DNA from 2 places in the Geobacillus sp. BK01 genome. Region 1 is predicted to be linked to the other one. Evidence: a T-box and tRNA genes for the amino acid it is inferred to sense, from the RefSeq annotation. Region 1 holds a T-box; the other holds one or more tRNA genes.
What was found. The T-box of region 1 lies ahead of ileS (isoleucine--tRNA ligase). A T-box ahead of a tRNA ligase gene usually reads a tRNA of that ligase, here a tRNA-Ile.

Region 1 (15,214 bases):
TTTTTGAGCTACGGCGGGTCCTCGCTGACGCTGATGCTGATGGCGATCGGCGTGCTGCTCAATATTAGCAGGCATGCCCGCTACTAGGCGCGGGCAGGCGGCGGCTATCCGCCGCTTTTGTTTGCCCTAGTCATCCTTAGGTGTGTTCTGCCGTCGAATAGTGGCGGCAAATGAGATAAAAAACAGGCTCTCTCTCGTATTCTATTTGTGATATAATGAAAACAAGTGCAAAGAACAAAAAACGGCAGCGGATGCCGTTTGTTTTTATTCAAATGCGGCAACGTGTTTTGTCCATGGGCGAGAATGCGGGCGTTGGACAAGAAAGCGGTGAATGCGATGGAAAAAGGAAAGGTCGTTGTTCTTGAGGACCGCGTGCCGAAATTGAAGGAACGGCGCCGCCAAAAAGCGAACCGCCGGCTGATTTTGTATTTGTCCTTCTTTTTTCTGTGTATCTTGTTCGTTCTTTATTTCCAATCGCCGCTGAGCGCCGTCAAGCATATCGAAGTGAGCGGCAACCGTCATTTGCCGGCAGAGCGCATCATCAGCTTGAGCGGCATTACGAAACGGACAAGCTTTTGGAAAGTGGACGAACAAAGCGTGGAGACGAAAATCGCCCGTCACCCGGAAATTAGGGAGGCCACAGTGGAAAAGCGGCTGCCGAACGCGATCGTCATCCACGTTCGTGAATGGCGGCGGATCGCCTACGTATATAACCGGCAAACGTTTTTCCCGCTGCTCGAAAACGGGCGGCTGTTAAAGCAAGAAGCGACAAAAACAGCTCCGAACGATGCGCCGGTATTAGTCGGCTGGAAAAACGGCGATGCTATTGCGGAAATGACCGGACAGCTCGCCGAGCTGCCGGCGGCGGTGCTCGGCGCCATGTCGGAAATCCACTACAAGCCAAACAGTGAGTACGAAGACCGCGTCGTCGTCTATATGAATGACGGCTATGAGGTAAGTGCGACCATTCATAACTTTGCGGACAAGCTGTCGCATTATCCGGCAATTATCGCCGAGCTCGACCGGGATGTCAAAGGAGTCATTCATTTAGAAGTGGGCAGCTATTTTGTTCCGTACGAACCGGCGAAAAAGGAGGATGACGATGAGACGACAAGCCCGTAGCCGCGTCCTCCTTACTTTTATTTGTTTTGTCTTCGGCACCATGCTCGGGTTTTCGTACCAGCATGCGAAGGAGGAGGCGCCCCGCCGTCAATGGAGCGATAGCGAGTGGAAAAAGGAATACGAGTACCGCTCGGCGCTTATTGCTTTGCAAAAAGAAAACCGGTCGTTAAAGCAGCAGCTTGTCAAAAAGCAAGATGAATTAGCCGCATGGGAAAAAAAACTGGCCGAGAAACAGTCGAACGAAGCCGGATTGGCGAAAGAAGCGGAACAACTGCGCATGCATGTCGGAAAGGCGAGGGTTAAAGGGAAAGGCGTAGCAGTCACACTTTCCGATTCCTCTTACATCCCCTCTGAAGCGAGTGCTACCGATTACATCGTTCACGAACAGCACGTATGGAAAGTTGTTCATGAGCTGCTTATTTCCGGCGCCGAAGCGGTCGCCATTAATGGGCAGCGCATTTCCCATCGCTCTTACATTGTCTGCAACGGCCCAGTCATCGAAGTGGACGGGACGCAGCATGCCGCTCCGTTTGTCATTTCGGCGATCGGCGACCCGGATGTGCTCTCGTCCGCGCTCGGGCTACCCGGCGGCGTCGTCGACGAACTTGTCGAAGACCACGTCGATGTGAAAGTGGAAAAACAAGAGGCCATCGTCCTCGATCCAGTATTTGCACCCAAGCCATAAAAAGAGGACGGGAAGGAGCGGTGAAGTGTATTGGAATGGAAAAGACGGTTATCTTTTGCCGGCGTGGCTGCCGTGTTTGGTGTGATGCTTGCAGTTGGACTGCGGACAACGCTGCCTTCAGAGGAGCGTGACACGCGCGACATTTGGGAACTGCGTGCCGATTTGACGAAAGAGCAGCAGCTCGAACAGCAGCTTCTTGAGGAGCTCGAAGATTACGAGGAGAAATTGCACTATTATCGGCAGCGGGAGACGGCAGACGGCGGGGCGGCGCTCAAGGCGACCGTCGCTGAACTAAGGGAAGAAGCCGGACTGACCGAGGTGAAAGGGAGCGGCATCGTGCTGACCATTGCACCGTTCTCGGCAGCCGGCTACGTCGGGCCAGTCACTGCGACCGTGTCCCCGGAGCTGCTGCAACGGTTAGTGAACGAGTTGAACAAATATGGGGCAAAGGAAATCGCTATCGGCGGCGAACGGCTGACGAACCGGACCGCGATTCGCGATATCAACGGCATGACGAAAGTCGGGCGTCGTCCAATCGGGCTGCCGGTTGAGGTGAAGGCGATTGCGTCCGATGCGGACAAGCTGTACAGCGGGTTAGCGGTTTCCCCGATTCGCGACGATTTTATCGTCGAAAACCTAGAGCTTTCGATTTCCAAGCCGAAACCGTCAATCGTCATTCCACCATCAACCGAACGGCCGGATGTGAACTATATGGAGACGGCGAGCGTCGGCAAGGAGGAGAAGTAGCATGTGGCTCCCGCTTCTCGGGTTATTGCTCGGGTTTGCTATCGGCAGTCTTGCCGGTTGGGAAGTCCCCGATGAATATTCCAGTTATTTATCGATTGCCATCTTGGCCGCCTTTGATACATTAATAGGGGGATGGCGCGCCCATTTACAGCGGACATACGACGAAACTGTATTTATAACCGGGTTTTTTTTCAACATGATCCTTGCCGCAACTTTAACTTTTCTTGGGGTACATCTTGGTGTAGACTTGTATTTAGCGGCCGTGTTTGCGTTCGGTGTCCGCCTTTTTCAAAACATCGCCATCATCCGCCGCCTCTGGCTTACTGAATGGGCGGAGCGGCGGCAAAATCGCGAAAAAAGTTAAGCAAAAGACAGGGAAAGTCTTTTGGCATGTTGAATTATATGGAGTAAAACAAATGTAGTGCTTTTGCGGAATTCATAAACTAGACATAGACAAATAGACAAAGAGATGGATCGAGAAACTTCAGCCGAAAAAGGAGGTGTCGCTGCTTACTGAAACGTCGGCCGACACCGGCGCGTTTTTAGTAGGCAGATGCCAAAAGATGAGCAGCAATGAAATCGTCGTTAGCCTGGATGTCGGGACATCGAGCGTCAAAGTCATCATCGGGGAAATGTTAGGCAGCTCGATCAACATTATCGGGGTAGGCAATGTAAAAGCGGAAGGGCTCAAAAAAGGGGCGATTGTTGATATAGATAAAACGGTGCACTCGATCAAGCGGGCGGTCGAACAAGCAGAACGGATGGTCGGCCTGTCGATCCGCCGCGTGGTCGTTGGGGTGGCGGGCAGCCATATTCAACTTCATGACTGTCATGGCATTGTCGCCGTTGCCAGCGACAACCGCGAAATTGGCGACGAGGACGTCGCTCGCGTCATCGATGCCGCGCAAGTGGTTTCCATCCCCCCGGATCGGGAAATTATCGGGATCGTTCCGCGCCAGTTTATCGTTGACGGATTAGACGGCATCCACGACCCCCGCGGCATGCTCGGCGTCCGTCTGGAAATGGAAGGGACAATGGTGACCGGAGCGAAGACGATTTTACATAATCTCCTTCGCTGCGTGGAACGCGCCGGCTTGGAAATCAGCGATATTTGCCTTCAGCCGTTGGCGGCCGGTTCACTCGCGTTATCCGATGATGAACGGCATTTAGGCGTCGCACTTGTCGATCTCGGAGGCGGCTCGACAACGGTCGCCGTCTTTGAGCAAGGCGGACTGCAGGCTGTGTCCTCTCTGGCAGTCGGAGGGGAGCATATTACAAAAGATTTGGCCATCGGGTTGCGCACGACAACAGACGACGCCGAAAAAATTAAACTGAAGCATGGACATGCATTTTACGACTACGCTTCGGAGGAAGAAGTATTCACTGTGCCGATCATGGGCACCGATCAACACCAGCAGTTCAGCCAGCTTGAGGTCGCCGATATTATCGAAGCGAGGCTGGAGGAAATTTTGCAAATGGTTCAGCATGAAGTGCGCCGGCTCGGATTTCGCGACCTTCCCGGCGGCTATGTGCTGACAGGCGGTGTGGCGAATATGCCAGGGGTGTTGGAGCTGGCCCACGTCGTTTTAGGGACGAGCGTCCGCGTCGCCATGCCGGATTATATCGGTGTGCGAGACCCGCAGTATACGATCGGCGTTGGCTTGCTCAAATTCGCTTACCGGCAGGCGCAGATGCAAGGAAAAACGGCCCCGGTTGCCGTTGCGGCGGAGCCAGTCGAGCGTCCTGCACAAAAACAGCAGCCGAAACCAAAAAAGAAAGAAGACCATTTTGGGAAGAAGGTCAAGAAATTTTTCGGGTCTTTCTTTGAATAGAGATTGAAATTTAGGAGGATTTGACCATGTTGGAGTTTGATACGACAGTCGATCAGTTGGCAACGATCAAGGTGATTGGGGTCGGAGGCGGCGGCAACAACGCCGTCAATCGGATGATTGAACACGGAGTGCAAGGCGTGGAGTTTATTGCGGTCAATACGGATGCACAGGCGCTCAACTTGTCGAAGGCGCCGACGAAATTGCAAATTGGAGCGAAGCTGACGCGCGGCTTAGGTGCAGGCGCCAACCCGGAGGTCGGAAAAAAAGCGGCGGAAGAAAGTAAAGAGCAAATTGAAGAAGCGCTCCGCGGTGCGGACATGGTGTTTGTCACCGCCGGGATGGGCGGCGGCACCGGCACGGGAGCGGCGCCGGTCATCGCCCAAATCGCGCGTGAATTAGGAGCGCTGACGGTCGGCGTTGTCACGCGTCCGTTCACATTTGAAGGCCGGAAACGGGCGACGCAAGCCGCAAGCGGCATCGCCGCCATGAAAGAAGCGGTCGATACGCTCATCGTCATTCCGAACGACCGGTTGCTTGAAATCGTCGATAAAAATACGCCGATGCTTGAGGCGTTCCGCGAGGCGGACAACGTGCTGCGCCAAGGGGTGCAAGGCATTTCCGACTTAATCGCCGTGCCGGGGCTCATCAATCTCGATTTTGCTGACGTGAAAACGATCATGTCAAACAAAGGTTCGGCATTGATGGGCATCGGGGTGGCGAGCGGCGAAAACCGGGCTGCAGAGGCAGCGAAAAAGGCGATTTCCAGCCCGCTGTTGGAAACGTCCATTGACGGGGCGCAAGGTGTGCTCATGAATATCACCGGCGGGATGAACTTAAGCTTGTACGAAGTACAGGAAGCGGCAGACATTGTCGCTTCGGCAGCCGATCAGGAAGTGAACATGATTTTCGGCTCGGTCATCAACGAAAATTTAAAAGACGAAATTGTCGTCACGGTCATCGCGACCGGGTTTAACGAAAACGTTGCTTCGCAACCGCGGCCATCGCGCGTCGGCATCAGCACCGTGCCAAAAGTGACGCCGGCGCCGAAACGGGAAAAGCGCGAAGAGCCGGCGCAAGACTATGCGGCGCTCCGTTCGGGGCAAGCAGAAGATCCGCTTGACATTCCAGCCTTCTTGCGCAACCGCAACCGCCGCCGTTAAGCTGAAAACAGGCATGAACAACCGGACTTGTTCATGCCTGTTTTTTATTGAAATCAAGCTTTTCGTCTCACTTATTTGCGGGCGGCTTGTTGGATCCGCCGCATTTCCCCTCGCTTTGACAAAACATCCTTTTTTTCACCATCACCGATTGACAGACTTTCCCTCATGATGTGCTATATACTTGTTTCAGACAAAGCCAATGTGGGCGGGGGAGGGGCTTGCCGTTTGGTCGTTTACGTCGATGTGATTTGGCTGCTGAACGTCTGTTTTGACGCGTTGCTTCTTTGGCTGGCAGCGCTCATGCTCAAGCGCCCAGTCATCTGGTGGCGCCTGTTGGCTGGGGCGTTGATCGGCTCGCTGTCTGTCGTGTTGTTGTTCACCCCGTTTTCTGCCATCGCCCAGCATCCGCTTGTGAAAGTGGCTGTGTCGGTCTTGATCGTGCTCGCTGCTTTTGGCTTTAAGCGGCCGCGCTATATCATCGAGAACATGCTGGCGTTTTACTTTGCGACGTTCGCGGTCGGCGGCGGCATGCTGGCGGTCCATTATTTGTTCGCATCACAGCTGTCTATTCAGCAAGGACTGTTGATGATGCCTCCCGGGGCGGGCGACCCGGTCAGCTGGCTGTTTGTCGTGGCTGGTTTTCCGGTTTTATGGCTGTTTTCCCGCCACCGTGTCGAAAATATTCGGGAGAAAAAACTGCGCTTTGAACATATTATCGACGTCGTTGTTGTTTGGGATGGCCGGCCGCTGGCGTTGCGCGGGCTCATCGACAGCGGCAACCAGCTGTTCGATCCGGTAACGAAAACGCCGGTGATGGTTGTTGACCGGGAAAAAGCAAAAGAAGTGTTGCCGGAGGAGCTGATGATGTACATGGCGGCCATGACGTTTGACGATCCACCGGAGCAGTGGGCCCATCGCCTCCGCCTCATTCCATACCGCGCAGTCGGGAGCGGCCCGCAAATGATGACGGCGGTCAAGCCGGACCGTATTATGCTTTTGTATGAAAACGAATGGCTTGAGGTGAAACAAGGGCTTGTTGCCTTAAGCGCTGACCCGCTATCAGCCGATGGGGAGTATAACTGCATCGTCCATCCGAAAATGGTGCAGGCAGGAAGAAAACTGACCGCTTCGTAGTTCGTTACTATATCATACTCGCGTTTTATCCGTTTAGAAGGGGGATTTTGATGAAAAAGTGGAAACTTCGTTTCATGTATTGGTTGTATAAGCTCTTAGCCAAGCTCGGTTTGAAGACGGATGAGATTTATTATATCGGCGGCAGCGAGGCACTCCCGCCGCCGCTTACGAAGGAGGAAGAGGAACGGCTGATCGAACGGTTGGCCGCCGGCGATGAAACGGCACGGTCGCTTCTTATTGAGCGCAACTTGCGCCTTGTCGTCTACATCGCGCGCAAGTTTGAAAACACCGGCATTCATATCGAAGATTTGATCAGCATCGGGACGATTGGTCTCATTAAAGCGGTCAACACGTTCAATCCGGAGAAAAAAATCAAGCTGGCGACATACGCCTCACGCTGTATTGAAAACGAAATTTTGATGTATTTGCGCCGCAATAATAAAGTGCGGGCGGAAGTGTCGTTTGATGAACCGCTCAATATCGATTGGGATGGCAATGAGTTGCTGCTGTCCGATGTGTTGGGCACGGATGACGACGTGATTACGAAAGACTTGGAAGCGGACGTCGACCGGCGTCTGTTGCTGAATGCCTTGCGCCAGCTGAGCGACCGCGAAAAGCAAATTATGGAACTGCGTTTTGGCCTTTCCGGCGGCGAAGAAAAAACGCAAAAAGATGTCGCCGATTTGCTCGGCATTTCGCAATCGTACATATCGCGGCTCGAAAAGCGGATCATTAAACGGTTGCGTAAAGAATTCAATAAAATGATGTAGTCGGCGGCGGGGACGGATGCTCCGCCGCTTTTTTCGGTCCGGACAGGCTGTGCATATTTTTCCCTCCCAAGGAGATACTGAAAACTGACGACTTAGCATCTCCTGATGGGAGGGAACAACTTGACGAGGAACAAAGTCGAGATTTGCGGCGTGGACACTTCGAAACTTCCCGTCCTCAAAAACGAAGAAATGCGTGAATTGTTTCAGCGGATGCAGGAAGGGGATTTGGAGGCGAGGGAAAAATTAGTAAACGGCAACTTGCGCCTCGTGTTGAGCGTCATCCAACGCTTTAACAACCGCGGCGAGTTTGTTGATGATTTGTTTCAAGTCGGTTGCATCGGACTTATGAAATCGATTGATAATTTTGATTTGAATCAAAATGTCAAGTTTTCCACCTACGCGGTGCCGATGATCATCGGAGAAATCCGCCGCTATTTGCGCGACAACAATCCGATTCGCGTCTCGCGCTCGCTGCGCGACATCGCTTACAAAGCGCTGCAAGTGCGGGAACGGCTCATGAGCGAGACGGCGAAAGAGCCGTCGACAGAGGAGATTGCGCGGGAACTCGGCGTCGCCCACGAGGAAGTTGTGTTTGCCCTTGATGCCATTCAAGATCCAGTTTCCTTATTTGAGCCGATTTACAATGACGGCGGCGATCCGATTTATGTGATGGATCAACTGAGCGACGAGCGCAACCGCGACAGCCAATGGATTGAAGAAATCGCCTTAAAAGAAGGGTTGCGGCGGCTGAATGAGCGGGAAAAAATGATCATCCGCAAACGATTTTTCCAAGGGAAAACACAAATGGAGGTTGCCGAGGAAATCGGTATTTCCCAAGCGCAAGTATCGCGGCTCGAAAAAGCCGCAATTCGGCAAATGAATAAAAACATTCAAGTGTAAGCGGCTGCCGGGGCAGCCTTTTTTCTTTGTTACATAACCGATTTGGCGGCGTCATATAGATGAAAAAGAGGAGAGGAAAGGCGGGGGAATGAACCGTGATGAGAATTTCCGAGTTTCAGACGAAAGATGTCGTCAATGTGGCCAATGGGAAAAAGCTCGGCAATATCGGGGATATTGACATTGACCTTGATACAGGCAAAATTCGGTCGCTCATTATTTTAGGCTCCGGAAAGGTGCTCGGACTGTTCGGGCGTGAAGAAGCGGTCGTCATTCCGTGGCAAAACATTGTCAAAATCGGAGCGGATGTCATTTTAGTCCGCCTTTACGATACGGACTGAAGCCAAGGGTGGTGCTATGCCGCTAATGTTTCGACAAAATCGCAAATAAAGGTTATCATGAACAAACAAACTATGATAAAATAGGAAAAAAAGTGATAAAAATCTACAAAAAGCGTGAGGTTGACGTGAATGCCGGATATTTTTCAACAAACGGCCTGTGGATGGCTCGGCTGTGGGGCGCCCCCGTTTGCCGGAGCGGTCGCCGGATTGACAACGAAACAAGGCGGGGAAAGCAAAGGACCGTTCGCCTCGCTGAACATGGGGCTGCATGTTGGCGACGACCGCACGGCCGTCGTCAACAACCGTCGCCGCCTCGCCGAGTGGCTCTCTTTTCCCCTTGATCATTGGGTGTGCTGTGAACAAGTGCACGGCGCCGTGATTCAGAAAGTCACGAAAGGCGACCGGGGAAGCGGGGCGCATGATTTGGCTGCAGCGATCCGGGGGGCTGACGGGTTGTATACGGACGAGACGGGGATATTGCTCGCCCTTTGTTTTGCCGATTGTGTGCCTGTCTATTTTATGGCGCCATCGGCGGGATTGGTCGGTCTTGCCCATGCCGGTTGGCGGGGGACGGCGGGCGGCATCGCCCGAAACATGGTGCGGCTTTGGCAGGAACGCGAACAAATTGCTCCGTCTGATATCTATGTGGCGATTGGACCGGCCATTGGCCCGTGCTGTTACACGGTCGATGACCGGGTGATTGACGGTTTGCGTCCGACCCTTCCTGCCGGCAGCCCGTTGCCATGGCGCGAAACAAGCGAAGGGCAGTATGCGCTTGATTTAAAGGAGGCCAACCGGCTGCAACTTGCAGCCGCCGGCGTTCCGGACCGCCATATTTACGTGTCAGAACGCTGTACAAGCTGTGAGGAAACGTTGTTTTTTTCCCACCGTCGCGACCGTGGGACGACAGGGCGAATGTTGACGTTTATCGGCCGAAGGGAGGAAACAGCATGACCGTACGCGACAATTTGGCCGCTGTCCGTCAGCGCATCGAGGCGGCTTGCGCCCGCGCCGGCCGCAATCCGGCCGACGTACGCATCGTTGCTGTTACGAAATATATTGATGCTGAAAGGGCGCTTCATGTGCTTGACGCCGGCATTGCCGATCTTGGCGAAAACCGCGCTGGCCAACTGCTTGAAAAGTACGAACGGATCGGGGATCGGGCGGTGTGGCATTTTATCGGGACGCTCCAGTCGCGTAAAGTAAAGGAGATTATCGATAAAGTCGATTACATCCATTCGCTTGATCGCCTGTCACTGGCGAAGGAAATTGAAAAGCGGGCGGTGCGGCCGGTCAAATGTTTTGTGCAAGTGAATGTATCTGGGGAAGCGACCAAACACGGCCTCTCCCCTGACGAGACCGTCCCGTTCATCGAACAGCTCCGCTCGTTTTCGCACATTGAGGTCGTCGGATTGATGACAATGGCGCCGCATATAGAGGATGAAGCCGTATTGCGGACCTGCTTCCGTCAATTGCGGGCGCTGAAAGAACGCGTTCAGGCGCTAAGGTTGGCCCATGCGCCATGTACCGAGCTGTCGATGGGCATGTCAAACGATTACGAGATCGCCATCGAGGAGGGGGCGACGTTTGTACGCATCGGCAGCGCGCTTGTCGGATCATTGTAGGAGGTGAGACCGGTGGGATTGATGAAAAAATTTCGCGATTATTTTTTAGAAGAAGACTACGAAGACTATGAAGAAGAATATGAAGCGCCGCAGTCGGAAGAGGAAGCGCCGCCGTTGAAGCCGGCAAGCAAGACGAATGTCGTCAGTTTGCAAAGCGTGCAAAAATCGGCGAAAGTCGTGCTCGCCGAGCCGCGGGTGTACGCTGAGGCGCAAGAGATTGCCGACCATTTAAAAAGCAGACGGGCGGTCATCGTCAATTTGCAGCGTATCCAACATGAGCAGGCGAAGCGGATCGTCGACTTTTTAAGCGGCACGGTGTACGCCATTGGCGGCGACATTCAGCAAGTTGGCACGAAAATTTTTTTGTGCACCCCGGACAACGTCGACGTCAGCGGCGCGATTTCGCTTGACGGCGAGGATGACAGACCGATAAAGAGGTGGTAGCCGTTGGATTATGTGCTTACGTTTTTAACGACCTTGATTCAAGTATACTCGTACGCTTTGATCATTTACATTTTGATGTCTTGGTTTCCGAATGCGCGCGAAACGCGGTTCGGACAAATGCTTGCCGCCATTTGCGAGCCGTATTTGGAACCGTTTCGGCGCGTCATTCCGCCGCTTGGCATCATTGACATCTCTCCGATCATCGCCTTTATTGTCCTTGAATTTGCGACAAGAGGGCTGTATGCGTTGTTTGATATCCTTGAAGCGCAGTTTTAGCCCCCGTTTTGTGCGCTGGCGGCGTCCGCTGCGATCCGACAATAAAGATCAATGGGCGGCACTCATCGGGAGGAACCCATTGCGGGTTCCTTTCTTTATAAATACGGGGTGAACGGGAATGGAATTGTACCAGCATTTTCGCAAAGAGGAACACCAATTCATTGATCAAGTGCTCGAGTGGAAGGAAACGGTGGGCCGTCAGTACGCTCCGAAGCTGACCGATTTTCTTGATCCGCGCGAACAGCAAATCGTCCAAAGCGTCGTCGGCAGCGATGGAGATGTGCGCGTGTCTTTTTTTGGCGGCGCTCCGTTTGTCGAGCGGAAGCGGGCGCTTTTGTATCCGCCGTATTTCGAAGCGGATGAGGGCGAGTATGACATCGCCTTGTTCGCCGTCCGCTACCCGGGCAAATTCGTTTCCCTTGAACACCGCGATGTATTAGGGGCGCTCATGTCGCTCGGCTTGCGGCGCGGAAAGTTCGGTGACATTCTCGTCATGGGCGGGGAAATTCAGTTTTTCACCGCAGCGGAAGTGGCCGACTACGTCCGCCTTCATCTGGGGGCGATCGGCAAGGCGCCGGTGTCGCTGGAGCAGCTGCCGCTTTCCGCCGCCATTCCGCTCGAAGACGCGTGGCAAGAGGAGACAGCGACCGTCTCTTCGCTGCGGCTCGATGCCGTGCTCGCCCAAGCGTTCCGCCTCGCGCGCGAGAGAGCGAAGGCGCTCATCGAAAGCGGGCTCGTCAAAGTGAACTGGAAGGTGGTGGACAAGCCCGATTTTCTATGCGGGCCGGGCGACGTTCTCTCCGCGCGTGGGTTTGGCCGCTGCAAGCTGTTTTCCGTCGAGGGGATGACAAAAAAAGAACGCTGGCGCATCCGGTTGGGCCGTCAAAAATAATCGAATCGCAGCAGGAAATGGGGAAATCGTGTCGAATGAAGGAAGAAAAGGAACGATGGAGACGGAGGTGGCCATTGTGCCGTTAACGCCATTGGATATTCACAACAAAGAATTCAGCCGCGGATTTCGCGGGTATGATGAAGATGAAGTGAACGAGTTTCTCGATCAAGTCATTAAAGACTACGAAATGCTCATCCGTGAAAAACGGCAGCTCGAAGAAAAAGTCGCGGAGCTGACGGAAAAGCTGAACTACTTTGCCAACATTGAGGAAACGTTGAACAAATCGATTCTTGTCGCCCAAGAAACGGCGGAAGAAGTGAAGCGCAACGCGCAAAAAGAGGCGAAGCTGATCATTAAAGAAGCGGAGAAAAACGCGGAGCGCATCATCGGTGATGCGTTGGCCAAATCGCGGAAGATCGCCCTGGAAATCGAGGAATTGAAACGGCAGTCGAAAGTGTTCCGCGCCCGCTTCCGCATGCTCGTCGAGGCGCAGCTCGATATGATCAACAGCCGCGACTGGGACGATTTGATGGAATACGAGACGCCCGATCTCGAAGAAGAGGCGAAAGAGCCGCTGTCCCAGCCTTGACGAAGGCGGAAGGCTTCATTTATAATAAATGGCAAAAAATCGTGCTGCTAACCGCCTTGTGCCGGTTGGCTTTTTGCTGAAACGATTCGAAAACAAGCGAGCGACGATGAAAGGGACAGTAGCTCTTGAACGGCCGATCGCAGCGAGCCGGGGACGGTGGAAGCCCGGCATCGGCGCAAGAGTGAACATCACCCTGGAGTTCCATGCCGAAGCGACGAGTAGGCCATGGCGCGTCATTCCCGTTACGAATGAAAAGTGGGCTGTGCGTTTTGGGCATGGCCAAAAAGGGTGGTACCGCGAGACCGTTCTCGTCCCTTGCCGGGAGAGAACGGTTTTTTATTTGAGATGATCGAGGAGGAGCGAAGATGGACTACAAAGAGACACTGCTCATGCCGCAAACCGATTTCCCGATGCGCGGCAACTTGCCGAAGCGGGAACCGGAGATGCAAAAAAAATGGGAAGAGATGGACATTTACCGGAAAGTGCAGGAGCGGACGAAAGGGCGTCCGTTGTTTGTCCTGCATGACGGCCCGCCGTACGCCAACGGGGATATTCATATGGGGCATGCGTTAAACAAAATTTTAAAAGATATCATCGTCCGCTATAGATCGATGAGCGGCTATTGCGCCCCGTACGTGCCGGGCTGGGACACGCACGGCTTGCCGATCGAAACGGCGCTCACGAAACAAGGCGTCGATCGCAAATCGATGAGCGTCGCCGAGTTCCGCAAGTTGTGCGAGCAATACGCGTACGAGCAAATTGACAACCAACGCCGGCAGTTCAAGCGGCTCGGCGTGCGCGGCGACTGGGACAACCCGTATATCACCCTCAAACCGGAGTATGAAGCCCAGCAAATTAAAGTGTTTGGCGAAATGGCGAAAAAAGGGCTCATCTATAAAGGGATGAAGCCGGTCTATTGGTCGCCGTCGAGCGAATCGGCGCTTGCTGAAGCGGAAATCGAATACAAAGACAAGCGTTCGCCGTCCATTTATGTCGCCTTTCCGGTGAAAGACGGCAAAGGCGTGCTTGAAGGCGACGTGCGGATTGTCATTTGGACGACGACGCCATGGACGATTCCGGCCAACTTGGCGATCGCCGTTCATCCGGATTTGGATTACCACGTTGTCGAGGCCGGCGGAAAACGGTATGTCGTCGCTGCCGCCTTGGCGGAATCGGTGGCGAAGGAAGTCGGCTGGGACGCATGGTCGGCCGTCAAAACGATCAAAGGAAACGAGCTTGAATACGTCGTGGCGAGACATCCGTTTTATGAGCGCGACTCGCTTGTTGTGTGCGGCGAGCACGTCACGACCGACGCCGGTACGGGCTGCGTCCATACGGCGCCGGGCCATGGGGAAGACGACTTCCTTGTCGGGCAAAAATATGGGCTTCCGGTTCTTTGCCCGGTCGACGAGCGCGGCTATATGACCGAAGAAGCGCCGGGATTTGCCGGGATGTTTTACGAAGACGCCAACAAGGCGATTACACAAAAGCTTGAAGAAGCTGGCGCCTTGCTGAAGCTCGGGTTTATCACCCACTCGTATCCGCACGATTGGCGGACGAAGCAGCCGACGATTTTCCGGGCGACGACGCAATGGTTTGCGTCGATCGATAAAATCCGCAACGAGCTGCTTCAAGCGATCAAAGAAACGACATGGATTCCGGAGTGGGGGGAAATCCGCATCCACAACATGGTGCGCGACCGCGGCGACTGGTGCATTTCCCGCCAGCGCGCCTGGGGCGTGCCGATTCCGGTCTTTTACGGCGAAAACGGAGAGCCGATCATCACCGATGAGACGATCGAGCATGTGTCGAACTTGTTCCGCCAATACGGGTCGAACGTCTGGTTTGAGCGCGAGGCGAAAGACTTGCTTCCGGAAGGGTTCACCCACCCGTCAAGCCCGAACGGCCTCTTTACGAAAGAGACAGACATCATGGACGTTTGGTTTGACTCCGGTTCGTCGCACCAAGCTGTGTTGGTTGAGCGTGACGACCTTGTGCGCCCGGCTGATTTGTACTTGGAAGGCTCTGACCAATACCGGGGCTGGTTCAACTCATCGCTTTCCACGGCGGTCGCCGTCACCGGCAAGGCGCCGTACAAAGGCGTGTTGAGCCACGGCTTTGTCTTGGACGGCGAAGGGCGGAAAATGAGCAAGTCGCTCGGCAACGTTGTCGTGCCGGCGAAAGTGATGGAGCAGCTTGGCGCCGACATTTTGCGGCTTTGGGTCGCTTCGGTTGACTACCAAGCTGACGTGCGCATTTCCGATCAAATTTTGAAACAAGTATCGGAAGTGTACCGGAAAATCCGCAACACGTTCCGGTTCATGCTCGGCAATTTGTTTGATTTCGACCCAAACCAAAACGCCGTGCCGGTTGGGGAACTTGGCGAAGTCGACCGCTACATGTTGGCGAAATTGAATAAGCTGATCGCCAAAGTGAAAAAGGCCTATGACAGCTACGATTTCGCCGCCGTTTACCATGAGGTGAACCATTTCTGCACCGTCGAGCTGAGCGCGTTTTACTTAGATATGGCGAAAGACATTTTGTACATCGAAGCGGCTGACTCCCGCACCCGCCGCGCCGTGCAGACGGTGCTGTATGAGACGGTTGTCGCGCTGGCGAAGCTGATCGCGCCGATTTTGCCGCATACCGCCGATGAAGTATGGGAGCACATTCCGAATCGCAGAGAAAACGTCGAGAGCG
Region 2 (15,214 bases), on a different contig from region 1:
TAAAAATATTATGGTGATAATGGTCGTTTTGGTCTTTTTGGTCCCGGATGTTTGCCACAGGGAAACGGCAAAGGCAGAGCTCTTATCCGCTAAAAAAATCAAAAAAGCTTCCAACGATGGAAGCTTATTCATGGAATTCCTTAATTTCATTCAAAAGTTTCGAACCAAACTGTCTCGCAAACTCTTCATACAGCGGGGCAAGTTTTTGTTCCCATCTCTTTCTTTCCATCTCCGATAACAAGTAAAGATGGACGCTTTTCTGCTGCTTTAGTTGCTGCAATTCCCGCTCGTTTTGGGCCTTTGACTGACGCAAGTTCCATTGGGTCGCTTCGGCCATCGCTTCAGTGATTTTTTGCTGGATGTCTTTGGGCAGGCGATCCCAAAATGATTGGTTCATCATTACGGCATAGCCAAGATAGCCGTGATTGCTGATCGTAATATACGGTTGAAACTTGTAAAACCCCTTCGAATAAATATTGGAAATCGTATTTTCCTGGCCGTCAAACTCATGTCGCTCAAGCGCCCGGTATATATGGTCGAACGAAACGGCGACCGGTTCGCCGCCAAGCAGGCGAAACTGCTTATCAATCACTTCGCTCGGCATAATGCGAAAGCGCAAACCGCGGAAATCGTCAGGTTCGATAAGTGGGCGGGTAGTCCCCATCATTTGCTTAAATCCGTTGCTCCAAAGCGCCAACCCTTTGATTCCTTTTTCTTCAAGCATTCCGAGCAGCTCGTCTCCGACTTTTCCAGTGAATACACGGCGTATGTCGTCATCATCATGAAACAAAAACGGCAAATCGAGCACTTGCCATTCCGGAATGAGTTCTGTCACCTTCGAAAACGACGGGGCGATCATTTGTACATCGCCGCGCATCAGTGCATCAAGTTCCTCCCCGTCCGAATAAAGCGACCCGTTCGCGAACACTTCCACTTTCACGCGGCCGTTCGTCTTTTGTTCGACGAGCTCGGCAAACTTTTGCGCCGCTAGTCCTTTCGGTGTATTTTCCGCAACGACATGGCTAAAATAAATGATAATTTGGTTTTGCAGCCCTTTTTGTTCGTCGTCATACACCACTCGTTCCCGGGTTGTCTGGCGGTTCACAGCCCATACAACAAGACCGATGCCGATTATAAGAAATATCCCCCATAATTTCCACCTTTTTCTCATTATCCACACCATTTTCATTCTTAGTTTTCTTCCTTTTTATCATATCACCGGAATCGTGTTAGAATAAATAATAATGAATTTTCCGCATAAAACGAGGAGTTCATCAATGAATCGACTACCGATCCGTTGGAAAATCACAATTTTAATTTTTGTTATCGTCAGCTTTTCAATGCTGCTGAGCGGCGTGTTTATTATTAGCGATTTTTTCCATACAAAGGAAGAAGAATTAAGCCAGCGCGCCTTATTGACGGCACGCACCGTATCCGAACTGCCGGAAGTCAGACAGCACATTACCGGGCCAATGCCAAGCCGAGCACTCGTGAACCCGATTGTTGAACGGGTGCGCGTCATCCATAACGCTGATTATATTGTTGTGCTCGATATGAACAAAATCCGCCTCTCCCACCCGCTTCCGGCGATGATTGGCACCGTTTCCCGGGGCGCTGATGAAGGGCCGGCATTTGCCGAGCATACATACACATCAAAAGCGCACGGGGAAATCGGAACAGTAGTTCGTGCCTTCGTGCCGATCATGAATCCCGATCATGAGCAAATTGGTGTCACGATCGCCGCTTATCGATTGCCAACGTTTTGGGAGGCGATTAACACGTTAAAAGAGGAAATCGCCATGGCGGTCGTTCTATCGCTGCTCGCCGGCGGAAGCGGAGCTTGGCTGCTCGCCTCTCATATTAAGCGACAAATGTTTGAACTTGAACCGCATGAAATCGCCAAACTGCTCGTTGAGCGAACAGAGGCGTTTAACGCCATGCACGAAGGCGTCATCGCCATTGACAGCGATGAAAACATCACCATTTTTAACGACCGGGCGAAGCAAATGCTTGGCATTGAAGGGGATCTGGTAGGGCGGCCGATCCGTTCTGTTATCCCGGATACGTACCTTCCTGAAATACTTGAAGTGAACAAACCGATTTATAACAAAGAGCTGCAGCTTGGCAATTTAACGATTTGGAGCAACCGTATCCCGATTAAGATCGACGGAAAGACGGTCGGCGCCATTGCCATTTTCCAAGACCGGACGGAAGTCAAACGATTGGCCGAAGAACTGACGGGGGTAAAAGCGTTTGTCCACGCCTTGCGCGTGCAAAACCACGAATACATGAATAAGCTCCATACAATTGCCGGACTCATCCAGCTTGGCCATATTGAGAAGGCGCTTGAGTACGTGTTCCAAGTTACAGAAGAGCAAGCGGAGCTCACACAGTTTTTAAGCCGCCACATCAAAGATGAAAGCATTTCCGGACTATTGTTAAGCAAAATCCGCCGCGGCAAAGAGCTCGGTATTCGTGTGACAATCGACCGGCACAGCCGGCTGCATCGCCTCCCACCGCGCCTTGACCACCATGATTTCGTCGTTCTTCTTGGCAACTTGATTGAAAACGCCTTCGATGCGTTCCAAGGGATAACCGACCGGGAAAAAGAAATTTACGTCAGCATTGAACAAAATGAAGACATTTGTTCTCTCTCAGTCGAGGACAACGGCCAAGGCATCGCCCGTAAGCATATCGATCACATTTTTGATGAGGGTTTTTCAACAAAAGGAAAGAGCGGGCGCGGCATCGGCCTATATTTGGTGAAGAAAATTGTGGAAAAAGGAAACGGGCACATCGATGTTCAATCCGAGGAAAGAAAAGGAACCGTATTTACGATTACATTTGATATGTAACCGATTGATCTATACAGTGGTGTCCGCATTCGACATGCCCCTCATAAAACAAAGGAGGAAAAGTCTATGTACCGCGTGTTGCTCATTGAAGATGATCCGATGGTTCAAGAAGTAAATCGGCAAATGATCGAACAAGTGAACGATTTCACCGTTGTCGGCATTGCCGGAAACGGGGGGGAAGGGCTACGTCTTATCGAGAAGCTCCACCCTGATTTAGCTGTCATTGACATTTACATGCCACAATTAGACGGCCTTCAAACGTTAAAGGAAATCCGTGCCCGTGGGCATGAAGTAGATATTCTAGCCATCACTGCCGCGAGCGACATCGAAACGGTGCGCCGCGTCTTGCAAAATGGGGCATTCGACTATATCGTGAAACCGTTTAAATTCGAGCGGCTCAAACAAGCGCTTGAAAACTACCGGGCATTTCGCCGGTCGCTCGCGGAAAAAGAATCGCTCACCCAGGCAGAACTCGACGCATTGCGGCAAACAGCCGAGCAGCCTGCCGCCCCACTTCCTGAGCTTCCGAAAGGATTAAACGAAGTGACATTGGAAAAAGTCGTCTCCTATTTACGCCAACACCGCTTTCCTGTCTCTGCCGAAGAAGTGGCCGAAGGTGTCGGCATCGCCCGTGTCACTGCCCGCCGCTACTTGGAATACCTTGAGAAAACGGGAAAAGTGATGCTCGATGTCCAATACGGCGGCGTGGGCCGTCCCGTCAACCGCTATCAGTTGAAGCGCACATAGCTTACCCGGTGGTCCGCACGATCAATCGGGTCGGCAGCTCTTCTTGTTTTCGCGGGACATGTCCTGTTTCAAGCCAATGATGGAGGAGTCGAAACGCTTTTTCCCCAAGTGAAAAATGAGGGAGCGCAACCGTCGTGATGCCTAACATCTCCGCAAGCGGATCATTGTCAAAGCCAATAACGGAAAGTTCTTCAGGAATGTGCACTCCGATTCGATGCGCTTCGAGCACGATGCCGGCCGCCACCTGGTCACTCGTTACAAGCAACGCGCTCGGCCGCTCCCCCATCGCCACCCATTGCCTCATGACACGCTTTCCGTCTTCAAGAAACAAACAACCGTCAAAAACCCAGTGGCGCCGAGGAACAACGCCGATGTCACGCAGCACATCTTGATACGCCGCCGCCCTCGCTTGACTGTTCGGTCCTGTCATTCTTCCGATGCAATAGCCGATCCGCCGATGCCCTTTGTGCACTAAATAGCGCAGTGCCTTGGCGAACGCCCGATAGTGATCGATATAGACAGTGAAGAAATCGTATTCTTCCGCCTGCTCGCATAAAACGATGGGCCCCTCTTCCTGATATGCCGCGAGCACCTCCGAGCCCGCTTCATGAGAACAGACGATCAACCCATCCATTTGTTTCATCCGCAGCCGTTCTAACGCCTCAAGTTCCCGTTCCACATCATAATTGGTCTGAAACAAAAGCAACTGATAACCGTAACGAAGCGCCTCCTTGGAAATCCCTTCAATCACGGCTGAAAAATAAGGGTGATGAATGTACGGGAGCATGACCCCAACAATCGTCGTCCTTCCTTTCGCCAGATGAACCGCTTGAATATTTTTCGTATAATGAAGCTTCTCAACCGCTTCCCAAACCGCCCTTCGCTTTTCCTCGCTTACATACGGATACCCGTTCAATACCCTTGATACCGTTGCTACCGATACACCTGCTTCTTTCGCCAAATCGCGGATGTTCGCCACGTTCCCACTCCTTCCAAAAAAACGCTTGACTTGAAACGCGTTTCATACATTATGTTGATCCCACCATCTAGTATACAGGAGGAGGAGTGCACATGCTTTACGGGTTTGCTTTACTCGCGCTGCTTATGGCCACTGTTTTGGGGGGTGCGCATATCGCTGTAAACGCCAAAAATCGAAGAAAATCAAGCGATCGGAAAAAATGAGGAAACCAGCCTGTTTGTTTCTACTGTTTCAACTGCTATAATGAATGGTATATGGAAAGCAAGGAGGAATCGAGATGCTTCGATACTGGAAACCACTTTTCTCGATCGCTGTCACCGCCGCCTTGCTTGCCGGCTGCGGCACAGAGGCGCCTGCATCAGAAGGGACAGCTGCGAAAGAAAAGCAATCCGCAAGTTCGGATGAGAACTCCACCAACACGCAAACAGCAGAGCCAGCGGGCCAACAGGCCCCCCCGATCGATGAACAAAATGAGGCAGGAGGTGGACAAGACGGGGCGAAAGGGGACGAAACCGCCTCTTCACGGCCGACGACCTCCTTGTCCTACCAAAGCGGAAATCAAACCGTTACCGGAACAGCGACTTTGCAAACAAGCGACAACCAACATTTCTCCCTCTATGTACTGGACGGTTGGACGCTGGACGCTGAAGAGCCTCATGCCGATGTATTGCTCCACGGTGAGTCGTTCGCCCGCATTCGCTTGCTTCAAGACGGCGAGACCAACTATGAGCAGCTGGCCAAAGAACATGCCCAAGCGGTCGACGCCAACGCCGCCCGTCAGCAAACGGACAGACTGCCTAAGCCGTTCGCTGATGCGGTTTGGTACACGGCCCAATCCGACGGTGTTACCGTCCACGTGATCGCCAGCGCCCAGCCGGTGCCGATGTTGCTAATCGTACATGCGCCTGATCAGAAGGATGTGCTCGGTGCTGTGCTCGCCATGGTAGCGACGCTGCAAAAGCAATAACTCGTTTTCGGGAGGGCCTCGCCCTCCCGCCCTTTCAAAAAGAAAAACCCCCTTTTTTGCACCGTTAAGAGGGTCAAACGAGCTGCTTGCTTTCTTCTTTGCGGAAAAACGTTCTCATCGCATGAAACACATCCGATTTTTGCTTTAAGATATAATGGCGGAATTTTTCATCTTTAATATTGCGATACGCGGACATAAGCGTGGAATGGCGATTGTACTGGTTCACTTCCCCATACCCAAACATGTTCGATACTTTCATCAATTCTTGAACAAGCTTGACGCAGCGGGCATTGTCAGATGTCAAGTTGTCGCCGTCGGAGAAGTGGAACGGATAAATGTTGTAGCGTGACGGAGAATATTTCGTTTCAATCAGTTCAAGCGCTTTGCGGTAGGCCGACGAACAAATCGTGCCGCCGCTTTCTCCTTTGGTGAAAAATTCTTCCTCACTGACAACTTTTGCCTCTGTGTGGTGGGCAATAAAGGCGATATCCACCGTCTCGTACTTCGTTCGCAAAAAGCGCGTCATCCAGAAGAAGAAACTGCGCGCCATATATTTTTCCCACATGCCCATCGAGCCGCTTGTATCCATCATCGCTAGGACGACCGCTTTCGATTCTGGTTTGACGACTTCGTTCCACGTTTTAAACTTCAAATCCTCGCGATAAATCGGGTAAAAGCCCGGTTTGCCGCTCATGGCGTTGCGCTTGAAAGCGGCAAGCATCGTCCGTTTTTTATCGATGTTCCCCATCAGTCCGGTGCGGCGAATATCATTAAACTCGATATGTTGGACAACGTTTTGGTCGAGCTCTTTCCGCTTCAAATTCGGAAGCTCCAATTGGCTAAAGAGCGCCTCCTCGATTTCCATTAACGACACTTCAGCTTCGTAATAATCTTGGCCTGGCAAATCGCCGGCTCCTTGGCCTTTTCCTGGCCCTTGCCCCTCCCCGCTTCCGTCTCTGGCCACCACATCACCGACTTGGCTGTCTCCGTTTCCTTGGCCGACGTGTTTGTTTTTCTCGTAGTTGTAGCGGATTTTATACTCGTCAAGCGAGCGGATCGGAATTTTGATCACGTCGCGTCCGTTGGACATAATAATGCTTTCTTCCGTAATTAAATCCGGTAAGTTATTTTTGATCGCCTCTTTTACTTTTTCTTGATGGCGCTTTTGGTCATCATGACCTTTGCGGTGGAGGGACCAGTCTTCTTTCGATACAACGAAATTCCCCTTCATTCTTTCCCCTCCTTTGTCAAAATTGTTTTCACACTTTTCGCTTTTCCGCATATACTTATGTTGGCGTCATCAAAACGGACCATCACTATGCCAGTTTGTTTATTTTTATCCTATGCAAAAATTCAAAATAATTGACAGATGAAAGCGGAAAATAGAAAAGCGGACAAGAGGCGGACAAGCCCGATTATCGGGGCAAAAAAAGCATGCCCCGGCGCTCGAGGCATGCCTAGCGGTTCAACAAGCTGCCGACATAGCGGAGCAATTCATTGGCCGATGTGGAATTGTACCCGTACTCATCGATCAAGCGGGCAACGACTTCGTTAATTTTCTTCAGTTGTTGCTCATCAGGCGTCTTCGTCGACGTCGTAATTTTCACGATGTCCTTCAAATCGGCGAACAGCTTTTTCTGGATCGCTTCGCGCAACCGCTCATGCGAGTTGTAATCAAACTTTTGCCCTTTGCGTGCATAGGCAGAGATACGGATTAAAATTTCTTCACGGAACGCTTTTTTAGCGTTTTCGGAAATGCCGATCTGTTCCTCAATCGAGCGCATCAACTTCTCATCCGGATTCATTTCCTCGCCGGTGAGCGGGTCGCGTAATTTCGTTTTGTTGCAATACGCTTCCACATTGTCCAAATAGTTATCCATCAACGTCTTCGCCGATTCCTCATACGAGTACACGAACGCCTTTTGTACCTCTTGCTTGGCGATTTCATCATACTCTTTGCGCACAAGCGAGATAAAGTTCAAATACCGTTCACGATCTTCTTTTGAGATGGATGGGTGCTGATCCAATCCCTCTTTCAACGAGCGAAGCACATCGAGCGCATTGATCGAGGGCACTTCCTTGCGAATAATGCATGCAGAAATGCGGTTGATGACATAGCGCGGGTCGATGCCGCTCATCCCTTCGTCTGGATGTTCTTTTTTCAGTTCTTCTACATCGACTTCATTGAATCCTTCGATCATCTCTCCGTCATACAGGCGCATTTTCTTCAATAAATCCACATCCGGCCGCTTCGATTCTTTCAGCCGCGTCAAAATCGTAAACATAGCAGCAATTCGAAGTGTATGGGGAGCGATATGCACATCAGCGACATCGCTTTCACGAATCATTTTTTCGTAAATGCGCTCTTCTTCGGAGACGCGTAAATTGTACGGAATCGGCATCACGATAATGCGCGAATGAAGCGCCTCGTTCTTTTTATTCGCAATAAACGAACGATACTCTGTTTCGTTCGTATGGGCTACGATCAGTTCATCTGCGCTGATGAGCGCAAACCGCCCAGCTTTGAAATTGCCTTCTTGCGTCAGCGACAACAAATGCCAAAGAAATTTTTCATCGCACTTTAACATCTCTTGAAATTCCATAATGCCGCGGTTCGCCTTGTTCAGCTCGCCGTCAAACCGGTACGCGCGCGGGTCGGATTCTGAACCATACTCAGCAATCGTCGAAAAATCGATGCTCCCTGTCAGATCGGCAATATCTTGTGACTTCGGGTCAGACGGGCTGAACGTCCCAATGCCGACACGGCGGTTTTCCGAGAAGAAAATGCGTTCAATGATCACGTCTTCAATCCGGCCGCCATACTCTTTCTCCAGCCGCATCATATTGAGCGGCGACAGCTCCCCTTCGATGCGAATGCCGTATTCACGGTAAAAATCATCACGCAAATGGTGGGGAATCAAATGAAGTGGATCCTCGTGCATCGGGCAGCCTTTAATGGCATACACAGCGCCGCGGTCTGTTTTCGAATACTCCTCGAGCCCGCGCTTCAGAAGCGTCACAAGCGTCGATTTCCCGCCACCGACCGGCCCCATCAACAACAAAATCCGTTTGCGTACATCCAACCGTTTCGCCGCTGGGTGGAAATATTCTTCAACGAGCCGTTCGAGCGCCTCCTCAAGCCCAAACAAATGCCGACTGAAAAACTTATACCGTCTCCGTCCATCCACCTCTTCGACTCCGGCATCTTTAATCATATTATAAACGCGCGAATGAGCCGATTGGGCCACCCACGGCTTTTCTTTTAAAATCTCTAAATACTCGGCAAACGTCCCTTCCCACCTCAGCCGTTCTTCCTCTTCCCGGTACCGTGCGATTTTTCTTAAAATATCCATAAAGGACCTCCTCACCCTTGGATGTCTAACAGCAAGATTATTACAATTTATGCGAGGATGTCCCGTATCATTCGCCGCAAAAAAAATTTTGTCTTCGAACCGCTGGCGGCAGTCATTCACATGCTTGGCCATATTCGCTATAATAAAGAGGGAAACGCCTGCCACTTTCATTGCAAGGGAGGAAAAAAGCGATGCGCACATTGCTTGTACTAGGGGTTATCATTGCATTTTTAACGGCCATTTTCACCGCTGGCTACGAAGACAAACCAGGCGTCAAACAATAAGGCCCAAAAAAACGACCTCCATAGCGAAGGTCGTTTTTTTGTTCACGACAGACCGTGAAACCGTTGCTGTCGCAACGCCTCATACACTAAAATCGCCGCCGTATTGGATAAGTTCAGCGAACGGACTTTGTCGTTCATCGGAATGCGCAGGCAACGGTCCATATTGGCCTCGAGCAGCTCCTTCGGCAACCCGGTCGTTTCCCGGCCAAATACAAAGAAAATGTCTTTTTCCGTATCGCTGAAGTCAAACGAGTCATAATATTGTTGGCCAAATTTTGTAATAAAGTAAAACTCACCGCCTGGAAACCGGGCAAACAACTCATCGAGCGAGTCATAATACGAAATGTTGACGTACGGCCAATAGTCAAGGCCAGCGCGCTTTAACATTTTATCATCCGTTGAAAACCCAAGCGGACGAATCAGGTGGAGCGCCGTATCCGTCGCCGCGCATGTGCGGGCGATATTCCCGGTGTTGGCTGGGATTTCTGGTTGATACAGTACTACATGAAGCGGCATTTTGTTCACCTCAACAACGTCGTTTATTTGCGATCAATGATGTGAAAAAATTTATACCGAATGTTGGGGGTATAGGCACTTGAATCTTCATATGACCAGTAACGCATGCGGCTGTTTGTCGTATGGGCGTTCACAAGCGGCATCCCGTCTTGGTCTTTCGCCACCACGATCGTCGTATGGTCGAAGCGGCCGTCTCCTTGAAAATCATAACAAATGACATCGCCTGCCATCAATTGCTCTGGTTCGGGCACTTCCACCGCCTGCAGACCGATGCGCGATCCGCTTAAATACCAGCGCAGCGAGTGGGCGACAGCCCAACTATAACTCCAACTCTCGTTTTGACACCACCATCCCCGTGCCCGGTTTGGATAACCAGTCATCGGCGCTCCCCCCGCATACAAGCATTGGGAAACAAAGTTCGTACAATCAACGCTGAAGGATGGAAACGCCGGATTATGCCGGTTCCACCACGTTTCCGCATACCGCACCGCTCGCGCACGATCATATTGGTAAGACAACCGCTCGCCCGTCCACCGCTCACGCTCGACACGCGGCGCCTCAACATATTCCCCCGTCCGGCTGATCCGTTGGTCATCAGCCAGCTCACCGCCAAAAAAGCAGGCGCATCGTTCCTCGACTTGCTCTTCAATATATAAAGCTGCCCCGTGCTTAATTAAAAATTGATGGTGGGCAATGTAAATCATTTTTGTCTCTCGTTCGACTGTCTGCTTGCCGACAACTTGCCCGCGGATCGTGCACCGGACAATTTCAGCCCCACGTTTGTTGCAGAGCTGCTTCTTTCTTACCACTTCTTCATCCTGTACATGATCTTCCGCCACAAATGAACGGGCCCGCTCGTTGAGCCACTGTTGCAGCTGCTTTTTCATACCGCTCCCCACTTTCTTTTTGTTACTACCTTATGTGAGGAAGCGGCAGTTTTTTCCCTATTCCTTCACCTCGGCCAACAGTTTCAATCCCTTGTCAATCTCAACGATTACATCGATATCAGTCTCCGTTTCCCTTGCCGCTTCCAAATGCGGCTTGGCGCTTCGATCACCGATTTTCCCCAGCGCCCATGCCGCCGTCCCGCGGATGACCGGGCGGCTGTCTTCCTTTAACAGCCGCAATAAATGCGGCACTGCCGTCCGGTCTTTGTAGTGAGCAAGGGCAAGAATCGCGTTGCGTTGGATCGGTTTTTTCCCACGCCACGAGCCGGCCATCGCGCCAAACTTTTCTTTAAACTCGCGATTGCTTATTCCAAGAAGCGGAACCAACTTCGGTTTGGCCGCCTCCGGATCCGGCTCCAATTCCGGATGCAAGTGAAAATCTTTTCCCTTGTTTTCCGGGCAGACTAATTGGCATGTATCACATCCGTACAACCGGTTGCCAATTTTCTCCCGAAATTCATCAGCCAAAAAGCCTTTCGTTTGCGTTAAAAACGAGATGCACCGTTGGGCGTTCAACTGCCCCCCCTGCACAAGCGCCCCGGTCGGGCAGGCGTCAATGCATTTTGTGCACGTCCCACATCGGTTTTCAATCGGCTCATCCGGAGGAAATGGGATGTTGGTAATCATTTCTCCAAGATATACATATGAGCCAAACTCCGGGGTAATGATCGAGCAGTTTTTCCCACTCCACCCGATCCCAGCCCGCTCCGCCACCGCCCGATCAGCAAGCTCTCCTGTATCGGCCATTGACCGAACACGGGCGGATGGCACCCTCGCGAGTAAAAACTCCTCTAACTTCTGCAAACGTTCTCGCAACACATCATGGTAATCCTTCCCCCATGATGCGCGGCAAAAAAGGCCGCGCCGCTCCGTTTTCGTCCCACGCGGCGCATCTTTCATTTTCGACGGATAAGCGAGGGCGATGGCAATGATCGATTTTGCTTCAGGAAGAAGCAGCGAAGGATTCGTCCGTTTTTCAATGTCCGGCTCCTCGAATCCTGACTGATAACCGAGTTCTTGTTGCCGTCGCAGCCGTTCCTTTAATTCTATAAATGGGTCCGCACTCGCAAATCCGATTTTATCAATGCCGATCAATCGGCTATACTCAATCACATCCTTCTTTAACTCCATGACGTCCATTATTTTCCCCCCTTCCGCGGTATATGGTAAAATAAAACGCGAGGTGATTCATATGCAATGCATCATATCCGCGCAATTAAAACAGCGGCTTCCTTCAGGTAAATTCGGCATCATCCGCTATCGTCATATCGAAGTCGGCGACTCGCCGCAAATGGTAAAAGGACGGCTTGAGCTGTTTCAAGAGTCCATTTACGTGGAACTGCAAGAAAGGCCACTTGCCGACATTCCCGAACTCGCCGAATGGCGCCGGTCATTCAAACAAATCGGCACTGATCCAAGCCGCTACCGCCCATCAAGCGAAAGTTTATACCGGCGCATCCAGAAAAGGAATTTCATTCCTTCTATCCATTCCGCGGTTGATGTGAATAATTTTTTTTCACTTTATTACAAAATCCCGGTCGGCATCTATGATCTTGACCGCATCGAAGGAATAGTGGCCATCACGATAGGCACAGAGCAAGATGAATACATCGCTTTAAACGGCCGTCCCGTCAATTTCGCCAACAAACTCGTCAGCAAAGACGAACGCGGCCCGTTCGGCAGCCCTATCGTCGACTCTGAACGAACAGCAGTGACGCGAGAAACAAAAAACGCCCTGCAAATCGTTTACTTTCTTCCATCGATGAAAGAGGACGCGGCCCGACGCCAACTTCAAGCCATTCAAACGATGTTTACACAAATTCATGGCGGCGAGGCCGATGCACAATTGCTAGTATAACAAAAAAACGCAATGCCCCGTTCGTTGACGAAACGAAACACTGCGTTGTCCCCAATGTGTAATTCAAGACTAACGGTAACTATTATAACAAAACACTACAGGCAAGGCAAGGAAAAGCGCAAAAATCGACAAAATTGGTTGTATAAAAGGGCACCAGACTATCTGGTGCCGGCACTAATGACCCGTACGGGATTCGAACCCGTGTTACCGCCGTGAAAGGGCGGTGTCTTAACCACTTGACCAACGGGCCATTCATGGCGGAGAAGGCGGGATTTGAACCCGCGCGCCGCAAAACTGCGACCTAACGGTTTAGCAAACCGTCCCCTTCAGCCACTTGGGTACTTCTCCATAAAATGGCTCCGCAAGTAGGATTCGAACCTACGACCTACCGGTTAACAGCCGGTTGCTCTACCGCTGAGCTATTGCGGAATGATGCATCCACAAAAAAGTTCATTAGTATTATAACGAATCATCTGACAATATGCAACGGAAAATGGTGGGCCTAAGTGGACTTGAACCACCGACCTCACGCTTATCAGGCGTGCGCTCTGACCAGCTGAGCTATAGGCCCCCAAAAGCGGGTGATGGGAATCGAACCCACGACATCAGCTTGGAAGGCTGAGGTTTTACCACTAAACTACACCCGCATAATATTTGGCTTAACATCCGCCACGCTTCTTCCATGCCTCTTCCTCTACAAGCATATTCGAAGATGCCAGGTGCGTCGAGGCAACTCGAAGCGGATTCGACGATGCGGTGCTCGTGGCTGCAGTTTTACCACGAAACTACACACACAACAAACATGAATGTAAGAAAAAGAAAGGGCGACTAGTGGGAATCGAACCCACGCATGCCAGAGCCACAATCTGGTGCGTTAACCACTTCGCCATAGCCGCCACATTGATGGTGCCGGCTGCAGGACTTGAACCCGCAACCTACTGATTACAAGTCAGTTGCTCTACCAATTGAGCTAAGCCGGCGCATTTAAATTCATCACTGATTCATATTATCTGCCTAGTTGTGCCTCTTCCTCTACAAGCTGATTCGAGGATGCTGGATGCGTCGAGGCAACTCGAAGCTAATTCAATGATGCCGATGCTCGTCTCTACCAATTGAGCTAAGCCGGCACATTTAAATTCATCACTGACTCATATCGGTGCTATAAATGCATGGCGGAGGAGGAGGGATTCGAACCCCCGCGCGCCTTGCGACGCCTCTCGGTTTTCAAGACCGACCCCTTCAACCACTTGGGTACTCCTCCAAAAAGTAATATAATAATGGTGGACCTTGTAGGACTCGAACCTACGACCGGACGGTTATGAGCCGTCTGCTCTAACCAGCTGAGCTAAAGGTCCGATAATAGTGGCGGTGGAGGGGATCGAACCCCCGACCTCACGGGTATGAACCGTACGCTCTAGCCAGCTGAGCTACACCGCCAAAATAATATAAATCATATATTCGAATGGTGGAGCCTATCGGGATCGAACCGATGACCTCCTGCGTGCAAAGCAGGCGCTCTCCCAGCTGAGCTAAGGCCCCATACAAAAATCGGGAAGACAGGATTTGAACCTGCGACCTCACGGACCCGAACCGTGTGCTCTACCAAGCTGAGCTACTTCCCGGTGAAACGCGCTCGAGAGGATTCGAACCCCTAACCTTCTGATCCGTAGTCAGATGCTCTATCCAATTGAGCTACGAGCGCAAGTGCCGAGGGCCGGACTCGAACCGGCACGGTAGTTACCTACCCCAGGATTTTAAGTCCTGTGCGTCTGCCAATTCCGCCACCCCGGCAGACAGCTGGAGCGGAAGACGGGGCTCGAACCCGCGACCCCCACCTTGGCAAGGTGGTGTTCTACCGCTGAACTACTTCCGCAAAATGGTGAGCCATGGAGGACTCGAACCTCCGACCCTCTGATTAAAAGTCAGATGCTCTACCTGCTGAGCTAATGGCTCATATTTTCAATAACACTCTAAGCATCGCTTTGCTCTACCTGCCCCTTCCTCTACAAGCTCATTCATGGAAGTCGAGTGCGTCGGGGCAACTCGTGGCCTATTCGACGATGCATCGCTCGTTACTGAGCGAATGGCTCATATTTTCAATAACACTCTGAGCATCGCTTTGCTCTACCTGCCCCTTCCTCTACAAGCTCATTCAAGGAAGTCGAGTGCGTCGGGGCAACTCGCAGTCAATTCGATGATGTATTTTCGACAAAATAAGGAATGCCGGCTGCAGGACTTGAACCCGCAACCTACTGATTACAAGTCAGTTGCTCTACCAATTGAGCTAAGCCGGCACATTTAAAATTAGTTAGTGACTCATATTATCTGCCTAGTTGTGCCTCTTCCTCTACAAGCTGATTCGAGGATGTTGGATGCGTCGAGGCAACTCGAAGCTAATTCAATGATGCCGATGCTCGTCTCTACCAATTGAGCTAAGCCGGCACATTTAAATTAATTAATGAGACAATGGTGGCTCGGGACGGAATCGAACCGCCGACACAAGGATTTTCAGTCCTTTGCTCTACCGACTGAGCTACCGAGCCGTATTAGGTTTTATGCTGTTTACCTGTTCTGCCCTGTGTCTCTTCCTCTACAAGCTGATTCCAGGAAGCCGGATGCGTCGGGGCAACTCACAGCTAATTCGATGAAGCGGATGCTCGTCTCTACTGACTGGACTGCTGAACCTTGTATTTCACAAAAAAGTGGCG

Region 2: it encodes a tRNA-Ile, which carries the amino acid that the T-box ahead of ileS (isoleucine--tRNA ligase) is inferred to sense. The anticodon was not compared.

Annotation. Positions count from the first base shown of each region.
Region 1 covers NZ_JBQPTH010000004.1:205,075-220,288, forward strand. The annotation lists gene spoVE (stage V sporulation protein E) at 1-87, shown strand, start outside; gene divIB (cell division protein DivIB) at 337-1,122, shown strand; gene ACTVDO_RS06870 (DUF881 domain-containing protein) at 1,103-1,807, shown strand; gene ACTVDO_RS06875 (DUF881 domain-containing protein) at 1,838-2,554, shown strand; gene ACTVDO_RS06880 (small basic family protein) at 2,556-2,918, shown strand; gene ftsA (cell division protein FtsA) at 3,118-4,386, shown strand; gene ftsZ (cell division protein FtsZ) at 4,413-5,546, shown strand; gene spoIIGA (sigma-E processing peptidase SpoIIGA) at 5,772-6,680, shown strand; gene sigE (RNA polymerase sporulation sigma factor SigE) at 6,731-7,450, shown strand; gene sigG (RNA polymerase sporulation sigma factor SigG) at 7,571-8,350, shown strand; gene ACTVDO_RS06910 (YlmC/YmxH family sporulation protein) at 8,446-8,688, shown strand; gene pgeF (peptidoglycan editing factor PgeF) at 8,818-9,642, shown strand; gene ACTVDO_RS06920 (YggS family pyridoxal phosphate-dependent enzyme) at 9,639-10,313, shown strand; gene ACTVDO_RS06925 (cell division protein SepF) at 10,326-10,757, shown strand; gene ACTVDO_RS06930 (YggT family protein) at 10,761-11,033, shown strand; gene ACTVDO_RS06935 (YlmH family RNA-binding protein) at 11,152-11,925, shown strand; gene ACTVDO_RS06940 (DivIVA domain-containing protein) at 12,002-12,514, shown strand; T-box leader at 12,612-12,833, shown strand; gene ileS (isoleucine--tRNA ligase) at 12,880-15,214, shown strand, end outside.
Region 2 covers NZ_JBQPTH010000003.1:305,590-320,803, forward strand. The annotation lists gene ACTVDO_RS05680 (TRAP transporter substrate-binding protein) at 125-1,171, opposite strand; gene ACTVDO_RS05685 (ATP-binding protein) at 1,278-2,855, shown strand; gene ACTVDO_RS05690 (response regulator) at 2,922-3,602, shown strand; gene ACTVDO_RS05695 (LacI family DNA-binding transcriptional regulator) at 3,604-4,581, opposite strand; gene ACTVDO_RS05700 (hypothetical protein) at 4,859-5,548, shown strand; gene yhbH (sporulation protein YhbH) at 5,622-6,779, opposite strand; gene ACTVDO_RS05710 (PrkA family serine protein kinase) at 7,006-8,901, opposite strand; gene trmL (tRNA (uridine(34)/cytosine(34)/5-carboxymethylaminomethyluridine(34)-2'-O)-methyltransferase TrmL) at 9,228-9,701, opposite strand; gene ACTVDO_RS05720 (amidase domain-containing protein) at 9,725-10,588, opposite strand; gene queG (tRNA epoxyqueuosine(34) reductase QueG) at 10,646-11,788, opposite strand; gene ACTVDO_RS05730 (B3/B4 domain-containing protein) at 11,841-12,506, shown strand; tRNA gene ACTVDO_RS05735 (tRNA-Glu) at 12,685-12,756, opposite strand; tRNA gene ACTVDO_RS05740 (tRNA-Ser) at 12,762-12,854, opposite strand; tRNA gene ACTVDO_RS05745 (tRNA-Asn) at 12,861-12,935, opposite strand; tRNA gene ACTVDO_RS05750 (tRNA-Ile) at 13,001-13,077, opposite strand; tRNA gene ACTVDO_RS05755 (tRNA-Gly) at 13,083-13,153, opposite strand; tRNA gene ACTVDO_RS05760 (tRNA-His) at 13,330-13,402, opposite strand; tRNA gene ACTVDO_RS05765 (tRNA-Thr) at 13,411-13,486, opposite strand; tRNA gene ACTVDO_RS05770 (tRNA-Ser) at 13,677-13,767, opposite strand; tRNA gene ACTVDO_RS05775 (tRNA-Ile) at 13,785-13,861, opposite strand; tRNA gene ACTVDO_RS05780 (tRNA-Met) at 13,870-13,943, opposite strand; tRNA gene ACTVDO_RS05785 (tRNA-Ala) at 13,970-14,045, opposite strand; tRNA gene ACTVDO_RS05790 (tRNA-Pro) at 14,055-14,128, opposite strand; tRNA gene ACTVDO_RS05795 (tRNA-Arg) at 14,135-14,208, opposite strand; tRNA gene ACTVDO_RS05800 (tRNA-Leu) at 14,212-14,297, opposite strand; tRNA gene ACTVDO_RS05805 (tRNA-Gly) at 14,305-14,379, opposite strand; tRNA gene ACTVDO_RS05810 (tRNA-Lys) at 14,384-14,459, opposite strand; tRNA gene ACTVDO_RS05815 (tRNA-Thr) at 14,728-14,800, opposite strand; tRNA gene ACTVDO_RS05820 (tRNA-Phe) at 14,974-15,049, opposite strand; tRNA gene ACTVDO_RS05825 (tRNA-Asp) at 15,210-15,214, opposite strand, start outside.